3 regions of the Streptomyces sp. 12E genome follow, and region 2 is predicted to be linked to each of the others. Evidence: riboswitches for the same ligand, from Rfam matches in the RefSeq annotation. Region 2 holds a riboswitch; each other region holds the start of a gene.
The links. A riboswitch is a leader RNA that binds a small molecule or an ion and turns the genes downstream of it on or off. The one in region 2 is predicted to bind cyclic di-AMP.
Positions count from the first base shown of each region.

Region 1 (5,767 bases), 2.3 Mb from region 2:
ACCGCGGCGATCCGCCCCTTGATGTCGTCCGGCGACAGCGTCCCCTTGGCGATCACGTGATCGCCCGACGACTCCCCGCGCAGCCGGCGGCCGATCCACGGCACCAGGTACTCGCGGGCCCACTGGACGTCGTCCCGGCGGATCTCGAACGCGCCGCGGGGCGGCAGGGGCGGCCAGGGCTGTTCGGGATCGGCGGGGATCTCCAGGCCCAGGGCCTGCCCGGCGCGGAGCGCGACACGGGTGTGCCCCTCCGGCGACAGGTGCAGCCGGTCGGCGTCCCAGGCCCTGCGGTCCTGGACGCTCCTGAGGGACCACAGGTCGAGCACCGGGCAGCCGTAGCGGTCGGCGACGGCCCGCACATGCCCGTTGTACGTGGCGATCTTGCCGCGCAGATGCTTCAGCAAGGGCACGCCACGGGTGTCGAACCCGGTCGTCACCATCACCGTGCCGGACACGGCCGTGAGCGCGGCGACCGCCCTCTCGAACCGCTCGGCCACCTCGTCCGGATCACTGCCCGGGCGGAGGATGTCGTTGCCGCCCGCGCAGAACGAGACCAGGTCGGGGGCGAGTTCGACCGCCCTCGGCAGCTGGTCGGCCACGATCTGGTCCAGCAGCTTTCCGCGCACGGCGAGATTGGTGTACTCGAAGTCGCCCTCGGGCCGGAGGTCGGCGAGAAGCACGGCGAACCGGTCGGCCCAGCCGACGAACGCCCCGTCGGGGCCGGGGTCGCCGACGCCCTCGGTGAAGCTGTCCCCCACCGCCACGTACGACCCGATCACTGCTCTGTCGTCACTCTTCGAATCGTCTGCCACAACCGCTCATGATTCACCTTCGAATGTGACCTACGCGACCGTAAGGAAGGGTTGACGTGTGGTGAGATAAGCCACTCTCAACATGTCGGCCGATTCCGGAATACGCCGGAGGCCGGACCCGGGGATCGGGGTCCGGCCTCCGGCGCGCGCGTCGGGAAGGTCGCCGCGGGGGTCAGCCGATGGAGACGCCCTTCGAGCTGAGGTAGGCGACCGGGTCCACGTCCGAGCCGTAGTTCGGGGTGGTGCGGATCTCGAAGTGCAGGTGCGGGCCGGTCGAGTTGCCGGTCGAGCCGGAGAGACCGACCTGCTGGCCGCCCGTCACGGTCTGGCCGGCCGAGACGGAGAGCGAGGACAGGTGGGCGTACTGGGCGTAGTAGCCGTCGTCGAGCTTGACGACGACCTGGTTGCCGTACGCGCCGGCCCAGCCCGCGGAGACGACGGTGCCCGCGCCGACGGCCTTCAGTGAGGTGCCGGTCGGGACGGCGAAGTCGACGCCGGTGTGGTAGCCGCTGGACCACATGCTGCCGGCCACCTTGTAGGCGGTGCCGAGACCACCGGCGCCGGGCACCGGGGAGCTGTGACCGGAGGCGCTCGCGGCCTGGCCGGTGTTCGCGGTCTGGGCGGAGGCGTCCGGGGAGGACTGCTCGGCGGGCTGCTCGACGGGCTGCTCCGCCGGCTGCTCGGTCCTCCGCTCCGGGGCCTGCGGGACCTCGACGGAGGACGGCTCCTGCGGCGCGCCCGTGGCGGCCTCGCCGTCGACGGAGAGCTCCAGACCGGGGTGGATGAGTGACGGGTCGTCACCGATGGCCCCGCGGTTGTCCGCGTAGAGCTTCTTCCAGCCGCCGTCGACGTTCTCCGCCTCGGCGATCTTCGCGAGGTAGTCGCCGGCCTTCACGGTGTACGTGCGGGCCTCGTCGCCCTTCTCGGCGACGGCCGTCCGGCCGGCGGAAAGGGACTGGACGGCCTTCTCGGGGGCGGTCTGCGGGGTGGCGGCGTGCGCGCCGGCGGCGCCGAGAAGCGGCAGGGCGAGTGCGGCGCCACCGGTTCCGGCGATGGCGATGGAGCGGGTGAAACGCTGGGCCTTGGTACGGCGGTGCTTACCCTTCGCGGGCATGTCGAATTCCTCTCCGGCGCCTACGAGGTGAGCTGTCGGGTGCGGGCTGGAGATGCCCGGCCGCGCTGTCGCGCGGCTTAACCCCGAGCCGTTCCGGGAACCGGAACAGGCGGTCGTACCTGTGGGTCCCCCGTTCCTGCCGTGGACGGGTCAGTGTGTGCGGGCTCCGGGCGGCGGCAGGACTAGGCGTCCGTCCGGATCGGTGGCGAACGTAAGCGACCCGGACGCGGAGGGACAAGCGCGAGGTTCACCGCGAACGCGATTTTTCGTGATCGACATGCGGAAAAGAGGTCACCGAGCGTCAGCCGGGACCCCCTTCCCCGCGCGAACTCCCTTGCCGCTCCACGAAATTACGTGAACATGGCGACAACGCATCGTCACGGGTATGACGATGCTCACGCACCCTCCCCCATCTCCTTTCTTTCCAGGTCAGGTTGTGGCGAAGTGCACCAATCGGACAGAACGCTCTAATCGTGCGATCACAGGCGCCGCAGCCGGAACACCGCGGCGTCCAGATCTCCCCGCAGGCCTGTGTGCAGCCCGTGGTGCAGCAGGACGGCACCCCGGTGCGTTTCGCCGGTTTCGCGGCATTCGTACGACGCCTCCGGGTCGAGGCCGCGCAGCCGGAGGGCCGGGACGGGCTCCCCGTGGTGCTGGGCCTGGAGGCAGGCGAGAACGACGGTCTCGTCACCGAGGACGTACTGCACCGCGCTCAGCCCGCCCTCCGGAGGGCGCAGCCGGTACAGGTCGCCGCGTTGCACGAGGGGCCGGATCTCCTTGTAGAGCGCGACCCACTCCCGCGCCTCGGCGAGCTCCTCCTCGGTCCACCGCGCGAGGTCGCCGCCGACGCCGAGCACCCCGGCCATGGCGCTGACGAACCGGAAGCGCAGTGAACTGACCCGTCCGTTGAGCATCGCGTTGGGGCTGTCGGTGACCCAGGCGGCCATCACCCGGGCCGGATGGATCTGGCTGAAGCCGTGCTGGATGGCGAGCCGGTCGAGCGGGTCGGTGTTGTCCGAGGTCCACACCTGGTCGGTACGGGAGAGGATCCCCAGGTCGATCCGCCCGCCGCCGCCCGAGCAGGACTCGAAGGCCACGCCCGGATGGGCCGCCCGCAACCGGTCCAGCAGGGCGTACAGGCCGCGCACGTGGTCGGTCCACAGCCGCTGCGGATACGGGTCGCCCGGCCAGCCGGCGTCGCTGAAGCAGCGGTTGAAGTCCCATTTCACATAGTCGACGGGGGCGCCGGAGAGCAGCCCGTCCAGCCGCTCCCAGAGGTACTCCCGGACGTCGTCGCGCGCGAGGTTGAGCACCAGCTGGTTGCGGAACTCCGTGCGCCGCCGGTCCGGCTGGAACTGCACCCAGTCGGGGTGCGCGCGGTACAGGTCGCTGTCGGGGTTGACCATCTCCGGCTCGACCCAGATGCCGAACTCCATCCCGAGCCCGTGCACGTGGTCGGCGAGGGGTTTCAGGCCGCCGGGGAAGCGGTCGGGGTTGGGCGTCCAGTCACCGAGCCCGGCCCGGTCGCTCGTCCGCGCCCCGAACCAGCCGTCGTCGACCACGAACAGTTCGACGCCCATCGCGGCGGCCCGCTGCGCGAGCGTCCGCTGCTGCTCCTCGGAGATGTCGAACCCGGTGGCCTCCCAGGAGTTGAACAGCACGGGCCGGTCCCGGTCCGCGTCCGGGACGACGTACGTCCGCTGGTAGGCGTGCCAGGCGCGGCTGGCGCCGCCGAAGCCGCCGTCGCTCCACAGACCGGCGAAGACCGGCGTGACGTACGTCTCCTCCGTGCCCAGCATCAGCAGGCCGGAGTCGTCGTGTCCCGCGCCTCCGGTGATCTGCACGCGCGCGTCGGGGAGCTGGGCGACGCAGATGCGCCAGGACCCGGACCAGCCGAGGGCGCAGCCGTAGACCTCGCCGCGCTCCTCGGTCGCGTCGGTGTCGAGCGCGACCCAGGGCAGGTGCTGGTGTCCGGTGTGTCCGCGGCGGCTGCCGATGACCTTCTCGCCGTGGCCGATCGGGGCGCGGGTCAGCCGGGACTCGGCGGCCCAGCGGCCGTGCAGCTGGGACAGCCGCCAGTGCTCCCGCTCGGGCAGGGTCCAGGTGGCGGAGTCGGCGCGCAGGAGCTCGACCGCGGGGCCCCGGTTGTGCAGGGTCACCCGGCGTTCGATCACGTCGTCGCACATCCGGTAGTGCAGGGTGACGGTCAGATCGCCGTCGCGGAAGCGGAGGCGGAGTTCGCCGTCGTCGCTCTCGTGGCCCTCGAAGGTCCACTCCGTGCCGCGCCGCCCGTCGGCGGTGCGTACGGACAGGGCGGGCCGGACGAAGCGGGGTCCGCCCTCGACGGGGTACTCCTCGCGCCCGTCCAGGCGGGACTCGAACGGCCAGTCGTCCGGCAGCGGGCGCGCGGCGAGGGCTTCCGCGTCGGCGAGCGCGATCCGCGCGCCCCAGTGCAGGTGCACCAGCTCGTCGCGGTCCGTGACATGGACCGCGTAGCTGCTGGCAGGCCCCGACAGGAGCCATGTACGACCGTCTTGGGAGACCTGCGTCACCGAACCTCCAACAGACCCGAACAGATGCGATCAGACACCAACATCATCGGGGGTGCGGGGACGGCCGGGCAATGCCTGTGGAGAACTCATTGCCCCAGGCAGGCATGTCGTATCGTCGAGTGACGCCCGTCGACGAGACCCGCCGGCGGCGCCGAGTGGGAGGAGTCCTTCGTGACGCAGCAGGTGCCGTCGACCGAACCCGAGCTGGCCGGAGTGCGCAACTTCCGCGACGTGGGCGGACTGCCGACCGTCGACGGCCGGCGGGTACGCCACGGGGTGCTGTTCCGCAGCGGCCACCTCGCCCACGCGACCGCGGAGGACGCCGCCTTTCTGTCCTCGCTCGGACTGCACACGGTCTTCGACTTCCGCAACGCGGCCGACCAGAAGCTGGAGGGCCCGGACGTCGTGCTGCCGGGGGTGCGCAATGTGAACCTGCCGCTCAGCGACCCGGCGGACGGCGCCGAATTCTGGAAGATGGTCCGCGACGGCGATCTGGAGCAGCTCCGCTCGATCCTCGCGGACGGCAAGGGCGCGGACCGGATGATCAGCTCCTATCGGATGATCATCAAGGAGCGCACCGCCGAGCACGCCCAGGTGCTGCGCTCGCTCGTCGAGGACAGCGTTCCGGCGCTGATGCACTGCGCGGCGGGCAAGGACCGCGCGGGACTCTCGGTGGCGGTGACGCTGCTCGCGGTGGGCGTCGAACGCGACGCGATCCTCGACGACTACCTGAAGTCCAACGCCAAGCACCGCCGCTACAAGGTGCGCCGCAGCGGCAGCTCCGCCTCGGCCTACTCCCCCGAGGTCATGGAGCTGCTCGACCCGCTGTTCGACGCGCGCGCGGAGTACCTGTCGGCGGCCTTCGAGACCGTCGAGGAGACCTGGGGCGGCGTGGACCCGTATCTGGAGCAGGCGCTCGGGCTCACTCCCGAGGACCGGGAGCGGCTGCGCGAGCGCCTGCTCGACTGAGACGGGCGCCCGGGGCGCCTACTTCTTCGGCGCCATCTCGAACAGGAAGTAGATGAAGGCCGCGAAGAGGTGCCCCACCACCACGTAGACGAACAGCCGCACCCACAGGGCCCGGGGGAGCTTCTCTTCCATGTCTTTGCCGGTCATGTCGCTTCTCCGTGGATCGGGCCCAGGCACAGCGCGGCCGTGGGACTCTGCAGCAGGGTGTGGACGAACAGCAGCTCGACCCCGTCGGGGTCGGCGGCGGCGATGCGGTGCGGGGTCAGCGAGTCGAAGTGCGCGCTGTCGCCCGGGGCGAGCCGGTGCAGGGCGTCCCCGAG
Region 1 covers NZ_JBVNCJ010000001.1:6,548,540-6,554,306, reverse strand. Annotated here, with positions in the region: gene ACZ8ZB_RS30065 (SGNH/GDSL hydrolase family protein) at 1-779, opposite strand, end outside; gene ACZ8ZB_RS30060 (M23 family metallopeptidase) at 985-1,926, opposite strand; cyclic di-AMP (ydaO/yuaA leader) riboswitch at 1,931-2,085, opposite strand; gene ACZ8ZB_RS30055 (alpha-galactosidase) at 2,406-4,478, opposite strand; gene ACZ8ZB_RS30050 (tyrosine-protein phosphatase) at 4,650-5,447, shown strand; gene ACZ8ZB_RS30045 (DUF6126 family protein) at 5,466-5,594, opposite strand; gene ACZ8ZB_RS30040 (helix-turn-helix domain-containing protein) at 5,591-5,767, opposite strand, start outside.
Region 1: linked by a shared signal. The riboswitch ahead of ACZ8ZB_RS30060 (M23 family metallopeptidase) and the one ahead of ACZ8ZB_RS19755 (transglycosylase SLT domain-containing protein) in region 2 are both predicted to bind cyclic di-AMP.

Region 2 (5,767 bases):
GGCGAGGACGCGGACGAAGCCGTACAGGTCGTCGCCGCCCCGGGCGGGTGTCCCGGCGCCGGTGGCCGGGTCGAAGCCGCCGACGGCACGCAGCACCTCCGTGCGGAAGGCCATGTTCGCGCCGGAGCCGAAGCGGCCCGCGGTGAAGGGGAACAGCGGCTCGTCGCGGGGCGGGTCGCCGGGGTCGTACGTCGTCGGCGTGAAGCCCTTCGCGAAGCCGCCGTGGCTCTCCAGCAGGACCTGGGCCGGGGTGCGCAGCCGGGCGGGCAGGATCAGGCCGGTGACGCAGCCGAGCCGGGGGTCGGCGGCGAACGGCGCGGTCAGCTCGGCGAGCCAGCGGGCGTCGGCGACCACGTCGTCGTCGGTGAACGCGATCACCTCGCCCCGGGCCACCGCCAGCCCCCTGTTGTGCGCGACGGCGAGTCCGGGCGCCGGCTCGCACACGTACCGCACCCGCTCGCCGTACTTGCGCTCCACCAGTTCGCGGGTCTCGTCGGTCACCGGCGCGTTGTCGACGACGACGACCTCGAACCGCGGATGCTCCTGCGCGAGCAGCGAGTCCAGCGCCCGGGCGAGCTGCCCGGCCCGCTCCCGGGTGGCCACGACGACCGAGGCGTACGGCGGTTCCCCGCCGTCTCCCGCCGCCACGGCCGCTCCCGCCGCTCCGGATGCCGCCTCCCACAGCACCGCCCGCGGGTCCGCGCCCTCCGGCACCCGTGCCAGCACGGTCCCCACCGGGCGACCCGCCCGTCTGACCAGCAGGAACACCTCGCCGTGGGTCACCGGGGGGCTGCCCGGTCCGGGTCTCGGCGCGGACTCGTCGCCGTCCAGGTCCAGTTCGGCGACCTGCACCGCGCCGATGGCCAGGAACCGCCGTATCTCCTCCTGCGTACGCGTTCTCCGGGACACCTGTCCTCCCCTCCTCACGACCGGCGCAGCCGTGCCGCGCCCTTCGGGGTCCGTGCCGCCGGCGCCGCCAGGCGCGGACGGGTGCGGACGAAGCCGTGCGCGCGGCGACCCGGGCCCGCGGCCGCGTCCGGGCCACGGCGATGCCGGACTCCGCTTCCATGAACGGGTTGCGCGGTGCGTCCGTCGCGGCGCGCGGTTTCCGCCGGCGCTCCCGTTCCCCCTCGCCGAGCTCCTCGGGCCTCAGCACGCGCACGCGTCCACTGCTCACCCGACCCCCCGATCAAGTCCCCCTGGACTCCTGGAAGGTACCGCCGGGGACCGGGCGGACGGTAGATAGCGGACCATGTTCTCGCCAAACGGGGAAAGGGTCCTGAACCGGTCCTTACCCGGCGTCGGAGGAAGGCGGAAGAAGGGAACCGCACCGAAAACGAGCGCAAACGGGCAGGGCGAATCGGACCGTCGGGTTGTCCGTATTCTCTGATCATGGCCGCACCCACCGCGTACTCACTGATCGCCACCGACCTGGACGGGACGCTGCTGCGCGGCGACGACACCATCTCCGACCGGTCCCTCGCCGTGCTCGCGCGGGCGGAGCGGGCCGGCGCGCGGCACCTCGTGGTGACGGGACGCCCGGCCCCCAGAGTGCGGCCGCTCCTGGACGCCCTCGGCTGCACGGGGCTCGCGGTGTGCGGGCAGGGCGCGCAGGTGTACGACGCCGGCGCGGGCCGGCTGCTGCGGTCCGTGACCCTGGACCGGGAACTGGCGGAGACCGCGCTCGGCAAGATCGAGGCCGAGGTGGGGGAGGTGTACGCCGCGGTCGACCAGGACGGGGTCGACGGGCTGACGCTGATCGAGCCCGGCTACCTGATGCCGCACCCGACCCTGCCCGCGGTGCGGGTGGAGCGGCGCGGGGAGCTGTGGGACCGGCCGATCAGCAAGGTGCTGCTGCGCCACCCGGACCTGTCCGACGACGCCTTGGCGGCGGCGGCCCGGTCGGTGGTCGGCTCACTGGCCACGGTCACCATGTCGGGGCCGGGCACCGTGGAGCTCCAGCCGTGCGGGGTGACCAAGGCGACCGGGCTGGCGCTGGCCGCCGAGCACCTGGGACTGGGCCCGGAGCGGACGATCGCCTTCGGTGACATGCCGAACGACATCCCCATGTTCGGCTGGGCGGCCCACGGCGTCGCCATGGCGAACGCGCATCCCGAACTGAAGGCGGTGGCGGACGAGGTCACCACGTCGAACGAGGACGACGGCGTGGCCGTCGTCCTCGAGCGGCTGTTCGGCGGGACGGTGACGCTCGCCCGTCAGCGGGTGGCTCAGTACGCGCCGAAGACGTTGTCGATGGAGCCGTAGCGGTCGGCCGCGTAGTTGCAGGCCGCCGTGATGTTCGCGACCGGGTCGAACGGGTCGAAGGCGGTGCCGGGCACGTGGTAGGCCGCGAAGGTCGGGTCGATGACCTGCAGCAGGCCCTTCGACGGGGTGCCGGCGGCGGCGTTGGAGTCCCAGTTGTTGACGGCGTACGGGTTGCCGGAGGACTCGCGCATGATGTTGCGGTGGATGGAGTCGTAGCTGCCCGGGATGCCGTGCTGCGCCATGACGTCCAGCGACTCGCGGATCCAGCCGTCGAGGTTGTCCGGGTACGCCGTCACGGTGGCGGCGGCCGTCGGCTCGGTGGTGGCGGCGGAGGCGCCGGTCGCGCCGAACAGCGGCAGGGCGACCACGGCGACGCCGGTGACGGCGAGGGAGCGGGCGACGCGGCGGCGGTGCTGGCCGAAAGCAGGCATGTCTGGGTTCCTCTCCTACGCCTGCGAGGTGAGCTGTCGGGTTCGGGCGGGAGAGTGCCCGGCCGTGCCCCTGCGGGCATGGCTTCACCCCTAGCCGTCCCGGTGCGGTGTCCGGTCCGGCGGCTTACCTGGGTCCCCCGCTCCTGCCGTCCTGAGTGGTCGTCGTCGGTTGGTGCGGGCGGCGGCAGGATTAGGCGTCCACCCGGCAGGCCCGGAACCTATGCGAGAGCACATGTCGGGAACAAGCGCGGACCTCACACAAGACACCCTTTGATCTTGTAATGGGCGTTTTGCGGTACTTGATCCTTTGTGGGCGCTGAGGATCAACTCGTCACCGGGGAAAGGGAGATGGCGGGTGACGGGCCGTGACGGGGGTGTCCGGCCGCGCGTGACCCACTTCACGGAGGACCGCCTGCGAGCGCAATCTTCGCCAAGGGGAATCGGTTTGTCATTTGCGGCAAATCGGACGCGAGGCGGGCAGGATGGTTCGCGTGGCGAGATGTGGCCCGGTGGGCAGGTCGGGAGCCGGTCCGGGGGAGTGGATTGCTACGCCCGGGAAAGTCGAAGAATGTCCGTTGTCGTCGAATGATCAAAAGTGCTCCGCTCCCGGCCCCGTGCCGCCCCGCCCCTAACGCCGGGCGCTGGCGGTGATCGAAACGTGACCGGATACGCTGACTTGAGTGATGGCAGCGACCTATCGACATTCCGTGTAATCGCCAGTGGACACCAGCAGACAGGAGACCCCTCGTGACCGTCGTCGGGCCGTTCGGGCTGAGCGTGCGGGACCAGGCTCTGGAAGCCGATGTCCAGGCCGGAATGACGGCTGTCGAGGAAGGGCTGATCGAGGCCACCAAGAGTGAGGTCCCCTTCATCACCGGGGCCGCCCAGCACCTGGTGCGGGCCGGCGGCAAGCGGTTCCGCCCGCTGCTCGTGATGCTCGCCGCCCAGTTCGGCGACCCCTACGCGCCCGGTGTCGTGCCCTCGGCCGTGGTGGTGGAGCTCACCCATCTGGCCACGCTGTACCACGACGACGTGATGGACGAGGCCGAGGTGCGGCGCGGGGTCGACAGCGCGAACGCCCGCTGGGGCAACTCCGTCGCGGTCCTCACCGGTGACTTCCTCTTCGCACGGGCCTCGCACATCCTGGCCGACCTCGGTCCTGAGGCCGTACGGGTGCAGGCCGAGGCGTTCGAGCGGCTGGTCACCGGGCAGATCCTGGAGACCGCGGGGCCGCAGGACGGCCGCGACCCGGTCGACCACTACCTCGACGTGCTCGGCGGCAAGACCGGCTCGCTGGTCGCCGTCGCCTGCCGGTTCGGCGCGATGATGTCCGGCGCCGAGGAGACGGTCGTGGACGTGCTGACCCAGTACGGCGAGCGGCTCGGCGTCGCCTTCCAGCTCGCCGACGACGTCCTGGACATCGCCTCCGACTCCCACGAGTCCGGCAAGACCCCCGGCACCGACCTGCGCGAGGGCATCGCCACCCTGCCCGTGCTGCGGCTGCGCGAACGGGCGGCCCGGCTGGGACTCGCCGACGACATCGCCCTGTGCGAGCTGCTCGACTCCGACCTCACCGACGACACCCGGCACGCCGAGGCGCTGCGGCTGCTGCGCGCCCACCCCGCGCTGGAGCAGGCCCGCCGGGACACCGTGCGGTACGCCGAGGAGGCGCGCGCGGCGCTGGCCCCGCTGCGTGAGGGCGAGGCGAAGGCGGCACTCGTGCAGTTGTGCGACGCGGTGGTGCACCGCGCGGGCTGAGCCGGCCCGGGCCCCCGTGCCCCCTACGGGACGGGGGAGGGAACCGCCCTCCGTGTCATACCCCAGCAGTACGTGGAGTTGCGTCCGAGGGCTGACGAATCCGCCTGCCGGATTTGGTCGGATGGACCACGACGGACAACACCACTTCTCACCGGTTCGGGTGAGAATGGCGGCTCAGGGCGGGACTGGTGCGAGGACACGAGACGGAAGCCGCCGCCGACCACGGAGGTAGGGCACACATGGCACCGTACGAATCCGAGAACACGACGACCGCGGGGGAGGCCGACGAGCCGCGCACGCGACGGCGCAGGGTCGCGCGGTACGCCGTCCCCGTCGCCGTGATGGGGGTGGCGGCCGCGACCATCGGCCTCGTCCCCGCGCTCGCGGACTCCGGCGACCCCGAGCTGCCGGAGATCACCGCAGCGCAGCTCATCGAGAAGATCGCGCAGTCGGACGTCGAGCAGCTGTCCGGCACCGTGAAGATCACCACCGACCTCGGACTGCCGAACCTCGGCGGCCTGGAGAGCAGCCTCATGTCCGGCGCGACGGAGCAGGGCGGTGACGGTGGCTCCTCGGCCGACCCGTCCGCCAAGCTCACCGAACTGGCGTCCGGCACGCACACGCTGCGGATCGCGGCCGACGGTCCGGACCGGCAGAAGGTCTCGATCCTGGAGAACGCCGCCGAGTACAGCCTGATCCACAACGGCAAGGACGTCTGGGGCTACGACAGCGCGTCCAACGAGGTCTACCACGGCACGGTCGACGCCTTTGGCGAGGACCGGGAGCAGCAGCCCCCGGCCACTCCGAAGGACTTCGCCGAGGAGGCGCTGAAGGCGGTCGACGACACCACGTCCGTGACCGTCGACGGCACCGCCCAGGTGGCCGGCCGGGACGCGTACAGGCTGGTCGTCGAGCCGAAGCAGTCCGGCTCCACGGTCGGCGCGATCAGCATCGCGGTGGACCACGAGACGGGCATGCCGCTGAAGTTCACCCTCACCCCGTCCAGCGGCGGCGCGGCCGTCGTGGACGTCGGCTTCACCAAGGTGAGCTTCGACCGCCCGGCCGCGTCGACCTTCGAGTTCACCCCGCCCAAGGGCGCCGAGGTGACCGAGGCCGACGAACTCGACCGGGGCGGGGAGCACTCCGGGAAGCCCGGGAAGGCCCCGAAGTCCGAGGAGGACCTGGCCAAGGGCCTCGACGGACCGAAGATGCTCGGCGAGGGCTGGAACACCGTCGCCGTCTTCGGCACCGGTGACGGGGGCGTCCTGCCCGCCGACGGGGCAGGCGGTGACCTCGGCGGCTTCTTCGGCTCG
Region 2 covers NZ_JBVNCJ010000001.1:4,249,667-4,255,433, forward strand. Annotated here, with positions in the region: gene ACZ8ZB_RS19745 (glycosyltransferase family 2 protein) at 1-909, opposite strand, end outside; gene ACZ8ZB_RS19750 (HAD family hydrolase) at 1,393-2,265, shown strand; gene ACZ8ZB_RS19755 (transglycosylase SLT domain-containing protein) at 2,229-2,696, opposite strand; cyclic di-AMP (ydaO/yuaA leader) riboswitch at 2,700-2,868, opposite strand; gene ACZ8ZB_RS19760 (polyprenyl synthetase family protein) at 3,444-4,454, shown strand; gene ACZ8ZB_RS19765 (LolA family protein) at 4,694-5,767, shown strand, end outside.

Region 3 (5,767 bases), 1.2 Mb from region 2:
CCAGCGCCTCGGGCGCCAGCCGGCCCGTGCGGTCGACGCCCTGGCCGAGCCGCACGATCGTCATCCGCCGGTCCAGGTCGGTGAGTTCACCGGTCCGTGGATCCGCGTCGGCCACCAGGAGCCGGATGGAGTTCGTACCGCAGTCGATGGCGGCGACCCGGGTCACTGGCCCTCCTCCTTCACGGGAAGCGCCACGCAGGCGCCCTTGCGCCACCACTGGGGCAGCATCGCCAGCGCCTCGTCGCCCAGCGGGTTGACCCCGGGTCCCGCGGCCAGCGAGTGGGCGACCAGCACGTGCAGGCACTTCACGCGGTCCGGCATGCCGCCCGCGCTGGGGAAGTTCTTGAGCTCCTCGATCTCGTCGCGGCGCCGGACGTAGTCCTCGTGCGCCGCGCGGTACGCGGCCGCCAGCTCGGGGTCCGCGGCCAGCCGCTCCGTCATCTCCTTCATCACGCCGCCTGCCTCCAGCGTCCCGATCGCGGAGTTCGCCTTCGGGCAGGTGAGGTAGTACAGCGTCGGGAAGGGGGTGCCGTCGGGCAGCCTCGGCGCGGTCTCCACGACGTCCGGCTGCCCGCAGGGGCAGCGGTGCGCGATGGCGCGCAGCCCGCGCGGGGGCCGGCCGAGCTGTTGCTTGAAGGCCTCGACGTCCGCGTCGGTGGGCTCGGTGCGCGGGGTCGTGGGCGGGGGCGTTTCCATACGTGTCTTTCTGCGGCTTCCAACAGGGGGTCACTGGTCGGCGGCGTCGGCCTTGTCGACGCCGTCCCAGACGTTCGCGTACCAGGGGCGGTCAGCGGCTTCGAGATCCGTACGGGACTGCTTCGCCGCACCCGGGTCGATGACGATGTAGCCGGTCTCGCCGGGCATGACGTAGTGCAGCCGCCGGCGGATCTCCTGCTCGGCGTAGGCGTCGTCCTGCCAGCGGGCCTTCAGGTCGCGCAGCCGTTCGACCCGCCGACGGGTCTCGTCCTGCTCCTGCTGGAGGTCGGCGATGTCCGCGCGCTGGGAGACGTACTGCCGCATGGGGTAGGCGAGGGCGACGATCATGGAGCAGACCACCAGGGCGAGCAGCGCCGCCCGTCCGGTCAGCCGGGAGCGGCGGGCCTGGCGCTTGGTCTGCGAGCGGTAGACCCGGGCCGCGGTCTGCTCACCGATCAGCCGGATCCTGGTCGCGGTGGAGAAACGGTCCCGGTCCTTGACCGCCATGTTCCGCCTCCGGTTCGCCTTCATGCGTGTTCATACGTGCGTACGTCCCCGCACACGGTACGGGACCGGGTACGGGGACGTACGTACGACGCCGCCTACGGGCGGGGAGCTCAGCCCTTGAAACGGGGGAAGGCGGAGCGGCCGGCGTACACCGCGGCGTCGTCGAGGATCTCCTCGATGCGCAGCAGCTGGTTGTACTTGGCGACGCGCTCGGAGCGGGCCGGGGCGCCGGTCTTGATCTGGCCGCAGTTGGTGGCGACGGCCAGGTCGGCGATGGTGACGTCCTCGGTCTCGCCGGAGCGGTGGGACATCATGCACTTGAAGCCGTTGCGCTGGGCCAGCTCGACGGCGTCCAGGGTCTCGGTCAGCGAGCCGATCTGGTTGACCTTGACCAGCAGGGCGTTGGCGGCGCCCTCCTCGATGCCGCGGGCGAGGCGCTCGGGGTTGGTGACGAACAGGTCGTCGCCGACGAGCTGGACCTTGTCACCGAGCTTGGCGGTGATGGTCTTCCAGCCCTCCCAGTCGTCCTCGAACAGCGGGTCCTCGATGGAGACGAGCGGGTACGCGTCGACGAGCTCGGCGTAGTACTCGGTCATCTCGGCGGCGGAGCGCTCCTTGCCCTCGAAGGTGTAGGAGCCGTCCTTGTAGAACTCGGACGCGGCGACGTCGAGCGCCAGGGCGATCTGCTCGCCCGGGGTGTAGCCGGCCTCCTTGATGGCCTCGAGGATGAGGTCGAGGGCCTCGCGGTTGGAGCCGAGGTTCGGGGCGAAGCCGCCCTCGTCACCGAGGCCGGTGGCCAGGCCCTTGCTCTTCAGGACCTTCTTCAGGGTGTGGTAGATCTCGGCGCCCCAGCGCAGGGCCTCGGAGAAGGACTCCGCGCCGATCGGGGCGATCATGAACTCCTGGATGTCCACGTTGGAGTCGGCGTGCGAGCCGCCGTTCAGGATGTTCATCATCGGCACCGGCAGCAGGTGCGCGTTGGGGCCGCCCAGGTAGCGGAAGAGCGGGAGGTCGCTGGCCTCGGAGGCGGCGTGGGCGACGGCGAGCGAGACGCCGAGGATGGCGTTGGCGCCGAGGGAGCCCTTGTTGTCGGTGGCGTCCAGGTCGAACATCGCCTGGTCGATCAGGCGCTGCTCGGTGGCGTCGTAACCGACGAGCTCCGGGCCGATCTGCTCGATGACGGCCAGGACGGCCTTCTCGACGCCCTTGCCCAGGTAACGGTTGGCATCGCCGTCACGGAGTTCGATGGCCTCGAAGGCGCCGGTGGAGGCGCCGGACGGGACGGCGGCACGACCCGTGCTGCCGTCGTCGAGGCCGACCTCGACCTCGACCGTGGGGTTGCCTCGGGAGTCCAGGATTTCCCGGGCTACGACGACGTCGATGGACGGCACGAGCATCTCCTTCTTGGATGTGACGCGGGTGGGCAGGACCCCGGAGGGTCTTGCGAGACCGAGCCTAACCGGCTCCGGGCGATCGGCCATCCGGCCGCCCGCCCCGTGGACAGAACCGAGAGTAAATTGTTTCCGAACGGAACAAAGCCGTTTCCGGAAACCCGGCCGCAAAAACCCCGCCCCGGCGCGTACGGGGGACGACGCACCGGGGCGGGGAGCAGGGGGGACGGCCGCTTACTTCAGGTGCAGCTGCTGGCCCGGGTAGATGAGGTCGGCGACGTCGACGATGTCGTCGTTCAGCTCGAACAGCTGGGCCCAGCCGCCCTCGACGTCGTGCTCGGCGGCGATGGAGCTGAGGGTGTCGCCCTTGACGACCTTGTACTCGCCGTCGCCCTTCTCGACCTTCTCGCCGGTCGGGGTGGTGACGGTCTTCTCCTCGGCCTTCCGCTCGGCCTTCCGCTCGGTCCTCTGCTCGGCGGCCGGGCGCTCGGCGGAGCGGGAGGCCTTCTGCCCGGTCTCGCGGGTCCCGGTGGAACCGGTGCCCTGCGAGGAGCCGGCCGAGGAGCCGTTCGAGGTGCCGTTCGCGGAGGAGCCGGTGTAGGCGGCGTTGGACAGGCCCGTGCCGCAGACCGGCCAGGCGCCCTTGCCCTGGCCCGCGAGGACCTTCTCGGCGATCTCGATCTGCTGGGCCTTGCTGGCCCGGTCGGCGGTGGAGGCGTACTGCGTGCCGCCGTACGCGGCCCAGGTGGAGGCGGAGAACTGCAGACCGCCGTAGTAACCGTTGCCGGTGTTGATGGACCAGTTGCCGCCGGACTCGCACTGGGCGACGGTGTCCCACTCGGAGGCGGTGGCGGCGGAGGCGTTGCCGGCCGCCATCAGCGGAGCGGCGACGGCGGCGGAGGCGACACCGGCGACGGCGATCGCGCGGGTGGCCTTGGACGGACGACGGTGCTTGCCCTTGCCGGAAAACAGCATGGATGGATCCCCTCACCGACGCCTGCGAGGTGAGCTGTCGGGTTCGGGCCGGTTGAGTTGCCCGGCCGCGTCCCTCACGGGACGCGGCTCCACCCCAAGCCCGATCCGGTGTCAATCACCGGAAGGGGCGCTTACCTTGGGTCCCCCGCTCCTGCCTACGGCGCATGATGCGACGACTGTTCCCGTGCTGCCGCCGGCAGGATTCGGCGTGGCGGCAGTCGGGGCCCGCGGTGGCGAGCGATCACGACCGTAAGCACGCGGTCCGCGGAATTTCAAAGACGATCAGGGCTTCTGAGACCTATCTCTCACAGTCTTTAAATCGGACATTAACCGCGAAACGTGACGTCAACTGCCGCCAGCTCTACACCCTTTCGGGTGTCACTTCTCGCCCGGTTCGATCCCGACCTCGAGCTCCTGACCCGGCAGGATGAGGTCCGGGTCGGCACCGACGACCTGCTCGTTCTTCGCGTAGAGCGACCGCCATCCGCCGTCGAGCTCAAGGGAGTCGGCGATGGACGAGAGGCTGTCGCCGGTGCGCACGGTGTACGAGCCGTCGGCGGCGGCGCGCGAGGCGTCGGCGCTGCGCGAGGCGTGCCGGCCGGACGGGTCCGACGCACGGTCCTCCACCTCGCCCTCCTCGGCACTGACGCCACGATGGCGGCCGGCGCCCGTGCCTTCGGTGCCGGTGAGTTCGGAAGAGCCGGTGGTCTGCCCCGACTTGTCCGACTCATCACTCCTGGGGGTGGCCGAGGCGGAGGGGGAGGCGCCGGATCCGTCGCCGGAGCCGCTGTCCGAATCCTTCTCCGAGCCACCCGACCCGTCGGACTTGGCCGATTCACCGGCCGCGCCCTCACCGGCCGCGCCCTCACCGTTCGCCGACCCCTCCGCGCCGGCTGCGGCCGACGGGGAGGACGAAGCGGACGAATCACCGGAGTCCGACGATCCGGACGAGTCAGTGGAGTCGGAGGAGCCGGACGGGTCCGTGGAGCCGGACGTGTCCGAGGTCGAGTCCTCCGCCACACCCGTGTCGACGCCGGCCGACGTCGAGTCCTGTCCGAGGCCCGCCGTCAGTCCGCAGGTGCGCCACGCGCCGACCCCCTGGTCGGCGAGGATTCTCTCGGCCACGGCTATCTGCTGGCCGCGGCTGGCCTGGTCGGGGCTGGTCGCGTAGTCCAGGCCGCCGTACCGCTCCCAGTCGTCCTGGGTCAACTGCAGGCCGCCGTAGTAGCCGTTGCCGGTGTTCTGGCTCCAGGAGCCACCGCTTTCGCATTCGGCGACCCGGTCCCAGGTCGCGCCGTCGGCCGCGCTGGCGCTGCCGGCTCCGAGGAGCGGGATCGCGATGGCGGAGCCGGTCACTCCGGCCGCGACGAGGAGAGCCGGAGCCTGGCGGGGGCGACGGTGCCGACCGTTCCCGGAGAGCATGCGGAGACCTTTCGCAGAACAGCAATGACAGGCGCGGTGAGGGAAGCCCCGGGCACCGCACTTGATGGGTGAACGTATCCGGAGACGATCACTTGTCACAAGTTCATGCCGCGCAGATCACGTGAAGATCACAGAGTTGAGAGCGTGTCATGTTTGCGCTGGCCCACTCGGGGGCACTGCGGTCGGCGGCCCGGTCCGTCACTTCCGCGGACCGTTCCGCGGCGGGGTGAACTCCACCGGAAGCGTGCGCAGTCCGCGCATGATGAGCCCGCCCCGCCAGCGGAGTTCGGCCGGTTCCACCGCGAGCCGCAGGTCCGGCAGACGGCGCAGCAGCGTCGACAACGCTACGTGACCTTCCAGCCGGGCCAGCGGAGCGCCCAGGCAGTAGTGAATGCCGTGGCCGTACCCCAGATGCTGGTTGTCCCTGCGCGTCAGATCGAGCGTGCCCGGCGCGTCGAAACGTGCGGGGTCACGGTTGGCGGCGGCGAGCACGACCAGAACGGGATCGCCTTGGGAAATGGGCGTGCCGCCGATTTCGAGAGGCTGGGTCGCGTACCGCCAGGTCGCCAGCTCCACCGGGCCGTCGAATCGCAGCAGCTCCTCCACCGCGGTCGTCACGAGGCGGTCATCGTCTTCGGCGAGGGCCCGCTGGAGAAGAGCGCGCTGTTCAGGGTTCTGGAGCAAGGCGTGCGTGCCGTTACCGATCAAGTTGATGGTCGTCTCGAAGCCGGCGAACAGAAGCACGAAGCACATGGCGGCGGCTTCGTCTTCGGTCA
Region 3 covers NZ_JBVNCJ010000001.1:3,013,983-3,019,749, forward strand. Annotated here, with positions in the region: gene ACZ8ZB_RS14000 (Ppx/GppA phosphatase family protein) at 1-166, opposite strand, end outside; gene ACZ8ZB_RS14005 (DUF501 domain-containing protein) at 163-696, opposite strand; gene ACZ8ZB_RS14010 (FtsB family cell division protein) at 727-1,203, opposite strand; gene eno (phosphopyruvate hydratase) at 1,314-2,594, opposite strand; gene ACZ8ZB_RS14020 (transglycosylase family protein) at 2,829-3,569, opposite strand; cyclic di-AMP (ydaO/yuaA leader) riboswitch at 3,574-3,742, opposite strand; gene ACZ8ZB_RS14025 (transglycosylase family protein) at 3,948-4,991, opposite strand; gene ACZ8ZB_RS14030 (cytochrome P450 family protein) at 5,190-5,767, opposite strand, start outside.
Region 3: linked by a shared signal. The riboswitch ahead of ACZ8ZB_RS14020 (transglycosylase family protein) and the one ahead of ACZ8ZB_RS19755 (transglycosylase SLT domain-containing protein) in region 2 are both predicted to bind cyclic di-AMP.